DNA from 2 places in the Clostridium sp. TJA032 genome. Region 1 is predicted to be linked to the other one. Evidence: riboswitches for the same ligand, from Rfam matches in the RefSeq annotation. Region 1 holds a riboswitch; the other holds the start of a gene.
The links. Region 1 has a riboswitch for cobalamin ahead of AC4FRL_RS02530 (sirohydrochlorin cobaltochelatase). Riboswitches for the same ligand answer to the same signal wherever they lie in the genome.
Positions count from the first base shown of each region.

Region 1 (3,208 bases):
TTTTCTTAGCTTCCTCTTCCTTTATAGATTGAATTTTTTTATTTGCAACCTCTAAAGATTTGTTAGCTACATCCTTTACAGAATCAATGTTAAGTTGTGGGATTAATTGGTTTAATGTGCTTACAGCACTTTCAAGTTCCGAAAGGGACGAAGAAGAATCTATAATAGATACAGAATGAGAAATTAATGACATTTCATTATCTTTAATAACTCCTAAAACAGCATCTTTTTGTTTATTTAATTCTTCTATTTTCTTTTGTTCTTCAGATTTTTTACTGTCTAAAGTTTTAAGAGAGGTTTCTGTTGAAGCCTTAAGTTCTTTAAGTTCTTTTTTATCACTCTCTAGTTTTTCTATATCATTATTTAGAGAATCTTTTTGCGTATCTAAACTATTTATAAGGTTTCTATCTAAGGCAGACACTCTTGCAAGAGCATCAACTCTAGTTAGTAAATCAGAAAAATCTTCTGATTTAAGTAAAAATACTATAGGGTTCATAGTATCTTGCCCCTTATACATAGCACGCATTCTTTTCCCTAAAAGTTCTTGCTTATCTTCTATTTCAGCTTTTAAAGTGTCTACTTTCTCTTCAGTCTCTTTTAAATTCTCCTCAGTACTTTTCATTTTAGCTTTATTTTCTTCTAATTTAGAATTAAGTTCTTCAATCTCATTATTAAGCTTTGATACTTCAGAGTTTAGGGAAATAACTTGGTTATCTAACTGTGAATATTTTACCTTATTCTCCTCTATTGTAGATTTTTTGTCATTTACTGTATCAGCAAAAACCACACTACTAGTTGATAAAGTAATTGACGCAGCGATTAACGCTGATAAAAGTCTTTTTTGCATAAACTACACTCCTTTAGTTAAATTTTCCACAACTTAAGTGTATTTCATAACGTTTTACTGAATTATAACACAAAAGGTAATTGTAACACAAATTTAACCTTTAAAGATTTAAAATATGGTAAGAAAAAGTTAACAATTACATTATACTACAAAGATAAAAAATAAGAAATTCACCTTATATTGAAATAATTAAAATTATATATTATAATTAAAAAAAATAATATTTTGTATTTTTAGGTTTGATTTGATTAAAAGGGAAAGTGGTTAAAATCCACTACAGCCCCCGCTACTGTAAGAGGATACGAGTTTCTATAAGCCACTAATTTTAAAAAATTGGGAAGGGTGAAATAAGGATAAGCCTCAAGTCAGGATACCTGCCTAAAATTTATAAACTAAGCTTCGGAGGGAAGAGATTAGTATTTATTGTTCATAATTTTGGAAAATAATTACTTTGATTCAAAAGCATCTGTTCTTTGTAGCACAGATGCTTTTTATTTTTAATGTTTTTAGAGGTGAAAAATGAAAAAAGCTATATTAGTAGTAAGTTTTGGAACAAGTCATATAGAGGCAATAAATAACTCTATAAAAAAAATTGAAGATTCTATAGAAGAGAGCTTTAAAGATTATGATGTTTTTAGAAGTTTTACTTCACATATGATAGTTAGAAAGTTAAAAGAAAAATATGATATGGAGGTATTATTTCCAGAAGATGCTCTTAAAAAGTTAGGAGAAGAAGGGTATGAAGAAGTTATAGTTCAGCCACTTCATATTATTCCTGGGGAAGAATTTGATTACATAAAACATATGGTAGATATTAATAGACCTATGTTTAAAAAAATAGAAATAGGAAGACCTATTTTTTATTATGAAGGCTTTGAAGGAGGTCCTGATGATTATTCTTGTTTTATAGACACTATGAAGAATTTAATTGAAGAAAATTCTCCTTGTGTTTTTGTAGGACATGGTAGTGCAAATCCATCTAATGCTGTTTATGGATGCTTACAATCTGTTTTAGAAGATAAGGATTATAATGATGTCTTTGTAGGAACAGTAGAGGGATATCCTAATTTTTCAAATGTTTTAAAAAGAGTTAAGAAAAACAATATTAATAAAATAACTATAATTCCTTTAATGGTTGTAGCAGGAGACCATGCTAAAAATGATATGGCTTCAGAGGAAGAGGATTCATGGAAAAGTAGGTTTGAAGCTTCAGGAGTTTCTGCTAAGGTAATCTTAAAGGGATTAGGAGAATATGATGAGTTTTGCAACTTATATATACAAAGGATAAATGATGTTATAAAGGAAACCTACAAAGGTCTTGGAGAAACTAAAAAGAAACACAAGAGAGGAAGAAAATAATAATGGATTATATGAAAAGTCCTATGGGAATTGAAGAAAAAAGTTTTGAAATTATAGGTTCAGAAATGAAAAATGAAAGGAACTTTTCAGAGGAAGAACTAAATATAGTAAAGAGAGTAATACATACTACGGCAGATTTTGAGTATGAAGATTTAATAGATATAAGCAAAGATGCTATCGAAGCTGGAATATCTGCTTTAAAAAACGGAGCTAAAATATATACAGACACAACTATGGCTTTATCTGGAATTAATAAAAGAGCTTTAAAGGTATTAAATTCATCAGTTCAATGTTATGTTGGATTAGAAGAAGTATTTAAAATGGCAAAGGAAAATAATATTACAAGGTCAATGGCAGGAGTTGAACTTGCAGCAAAGGAAAATGTAGATATATTTGTTTTTGGTAATGCACCAACTGCTTTATTTAAGCTTAGAGAACTTATAAAAGAAGGAAAAGCTAAGCCAAAACTTATAATTGCAGTACCAGTAGGTTTTGTAGGAGCAAGTGAAAGTAAGGAAGATTTAGAGAGTATTAATACTCCTTATATAAGAGTTAGAGGAAGAAAAGGTGGAAGTACTGTAGCAGCAGCTATAATGAATGCTTTACTTTATATGAATTACAAAAGAGAAATGTAAATTAAAGAAGGTATAACAAATGTTTGATATGTATGTAGAAAGTGGAGGCAAAAAACTAAGGTGTGGCTATACAACAGGTTCCTGTGCAGCAGCAGCTTCTAAGGCAGCAACCTATATGCTTTTTAATAAAAACAACATAAGCTCTATAGATATAACTACTCCTAAAAATATAAAACTTAATTTAGAGATACATAATATAAATTTTTGTAAAGATAAAGTTTCCTGTTCTGTTATAAAGGATGGAGGAGACGACATAGATGCAACTTCTGGACTTGAAATTTTTGCAAAGGCAGAAGAAATAGAAGAGGGTTTTATTCTTTGTGGAGGAGAAGGTGTTGGAGTTGTTACAAAAGAAGGTCTTTTTGTA
Region 1 is NZ_JBZEFB010000001.1:549,328-552,535, reverse strand. Features, by position in the region: gene AC4FRL_RS02535 (3D domain-containing protein) at 1-847, opposite strand, end outside; cobalamin riboswitch at 1,066-1,243, shown strand; gene AC4FRL_RS02530 (sirohydrochlorin cobaltochelatase) at 1,367-2,206, shown strand; gene AC4FRL_RS02525 (precorrin-8X methylmutase) at 2,209-2,841, shown strand; gene cbiD (cobalt-precorrin-5B (C(1))-methyltransferase CbiD) at 2,861-3,208, shown strand, end outside.

Region 2 (3,208 bases), 130 kb from region 1:
GAATTGGTGGGGCACCTTTAGCTTTTTTATATAAAGCAGTAAATACTTGTGATTCAATGTTTGGATATAAAAATGATAAATATAAAGATTTTGGATTTTTTTCAGCTAAGTTAGATGATTTATTTAATTATATCCCAGCTAGAATAACAGCCTATCTTATAATTATTTCATCTTTTATTTTAAGATTTAATTGGAAAGATAGCTTTAAAATATATAAAAGAGATAGATATAACCATTCAAGTCCTAATAGTGCTCATCCAGAAGCTGCTGTAGCTGGGGCATTAGGAATAAAACTTGGAGGAGAAAATTATTACTTTGGAAAACTTGTTAAAAAGCCAACTATAGGAGATTTTAAAAAGAAGATAGAAATTTTAGATGTTTATAAAACTAATAAAATATTAAGTATGGTTTCTTTTTTAGGAATGGTTTTAGCCCTTATTATTAGATTTATTTTAGAGGTGATTATATGAATTTAGGTCATGGTGGTAATGTTGAGGAAATAAAAAGGCTTTATAATTTAAAGGAAGAAGAAATTATTGATTTTTCTGCTAATATAAATCCTTTAGGCATAGCTGAAAAAGTAAAAGAAGCTATAATTAAAGGAATAAATCACATAGAAAGATATCCAGATATAACTTACTATAATTTAAAAAGTGAAATCTCTAACTTTGAGGAAGTTTCTTTAGAAAATATAGTATTAGGAAATGGAGCAGCAGAGGTTATTTTTAATATAGTAAGAGGAATAAAACCTAAGGAAGCTCTTATAATAGCACCAACTTTTTCAGAATATGAAGATGCATTAAATTCTATTAATTGTAAAGTGAATTATTATCTTTTAAAAGATAAGTATTCATTAGATGAAGACTTCTTAGGTGAAATTAAAGAAGGTTTAGATATTATATTTTTATGTAATCCAAACAATCCAACAGGTGCTTTAATTTCTAAAGATTTTTCCTTAAAGGTTTTAGAGAAAGCTAGAAAATTTAATATTACTGTAGTTTTTGATGAATCTTTTTTAGATTTTGTTGAGGATAATTTTAAATATTCACTTGTTAAAGAATTAGATAAGTTCAATAATCTAATTATTGTTAAATCTTTAACTAAGCTCTTTGCTTTTCCAGGAATAAGATTAGGATATGGATTATGTTCTAATAAAGTTTTTTTAGACAAAATTAAGGAAGTAGAGGTTCCCTGGAGTGTAAACACCTTAGCAGATTATGCAGGAAGAGAAGCCTTAAAAGATAGAAGTTATATAAAAAGAACTGTAAATTATGTAAAGAAAGAAAATGATTTTTTATATAAGGGTCTTAAAGAGATTAAATATATAACTCCTTTTAAAGGGGCTGTAAATTTTATATTTTTTAAGGTGCATAAAAATATAAATTTAAGAGAACAATTAATTAAGAGAGGTATTATAATAAGAAGTTGCAATAACTATAAGGGACTAGATGATAGTTTTTATAGAGTAGCTGTTAGAACTAGAGAGGAAAATAAAAGGCTTTTAGAAGCGCTTGCACAGATTGAAATATAAATCATTTATATATTAAAAAATTTTAATATTAAAGCTTATAAAGAGTGTTTGACAAGGATAAAATATAATAATATAATCAAAATGATTAACTAATAATTGGTGCGATTTTCGCTTAATAGGGAATGAAGTTAAAGTCTTCAACTACCTCAGTAACCGTGAAGCAGACAAAATCTCAATATGTCACTGCAAGCTTGTTGTGGGAAGACGAGATGGAGGATGAAGCAAAGTCGGGATACCTGCCTTTTATTTAAGTACTACTGTCTTCTGAGGGTAGGATAGTAGGGTGCGTAGTACCTAAATATGCCTAACATACCTTCTTTAGTGGTATGTTTTTTTATTTTCTACGTAGTAATCTAAGCCTCAAAAAAATATTTTAGTTTTTAAGTTTTATGAACAAATATTTGATTTGTTGAGACTTAGGAAAAATTAAATAATATAAGTTTCATAGGTTAAAGAAATTTCCTTCATAAGCTTAAAAAACTATAAAGTAAAATTGGAGGAATAGTATGAAAAACTTTAAAAAAGTATTGTCATTATTAATGATAAGTATGATGGCATTACTAATCTTTACTGGCTGTGGAAGCAAGACAGTAACCATGAAAGACATGGAGGGAACTGAATTTACAGTACCTAAAAAAATTGAAAGGATAGTTTCAACGGCTCCATCTAATACTGAAATATTAGTTGGTTTAGGTCTTGCTGATAAAATAGTTGCTGTTGATACGTATTCTGCTGATGTTAAGGGATTAAATCCTGATATTCCTAAAATAGACTTTAGAAATCCAGATGCAGAGGCTATAGTAGCACTTAAACCAGATGTAATAATAGCTTCAGGACATAATAGAACAGGAAAAGAAGATCCATTTAAGGCTTTAAAAGAAGCAGGAATACCAGTTGTATATATTCCAACTAGCGAAAGCATTGATGGAATATATGAAGATATTGATTTCTTAGCTAAGTTAACAGGAACAGAAGCTGAAGGAAAGAAAATGGTTGATTCTATGAAGAGCGAAGTAGATAAAATAAAATCTATAGGCGAAAAAATAAAAGACAAGAAAACTGTTTATTTTGAAATTGGCTCTGGCTCAAAACTTTATAGTTTTGGAAATGATACTTTCTTAAATAACTTATTAGATATAGTAGGTGCAGAAAACATATTTAAGGATGAAAAAGGATGGATATCTCCAAGTGAGGAAGCTGTAATAAAAGCTAATCCAGATGTTATATTAACAAATGAAAGTTATATTGAAAATGCTACAGAATTAATTGCTAAACGTCCAGGTTGGAATTCAATAACTGCTGTTAAGGATAATAAGATATTCTTAGTAGATAATAATGCATCATCACGTGGAAGTCAAAATGTGGTAACTGTATTAAAACAAATGGCAAAGGATATTTATCCAGAAGAGTATGCAGGAATCTAAAAAAAGAAAATTGCTAATATTACTATCTATTCCATTAGTTATATTAGTATTATGTATCGGAACTTCCTTTGGAAGTTCCGATATTAATATATGGGATACTATCTCTATAGTAGGAAATAAGATTTTAAATATTCCTCTTAGAGCAGGGATAAAACCAGAGGACGTAGCAATTATTTGGGTAATTAGACTACCAAGAGTATTATTAGCTTTTGGAGTTGGAGCTTCTCTTGCGGTTAGTGGAGCTATAATTCAA
Region 2 is NZ_JBZEFB010000001.1:422,544-425,751, forward strand. Features, by position in the region: gene AC4FRL_RS01915 (cobalamin biosynthesis protein) at 1-470, shown strand, start outside; gene cobD (threonine-phosphate decarboxylase CobD) at 467-1,531, shown strand; cobalamin riboswitch at 1,612-1,789, shown strand; gene AC4FRL_RS01925 (ABC transporter substrate-binding protein) at 2,038-2,955, shown strand; gene AC4FRL_RS01930 (FecCD family ABC transporter permease) at 2,942-3,208, shown strand, end outside.
Region 2: linked by a shared signal. The riboswitch ahead of AC4FRL_RS01925 (ABC transporter substrate-binding protein) and the one ahead of AC4FRL_RS02530 (sirohydrochlorin cobaltochelatase) in region 1 are both predicted to bind cobalamin.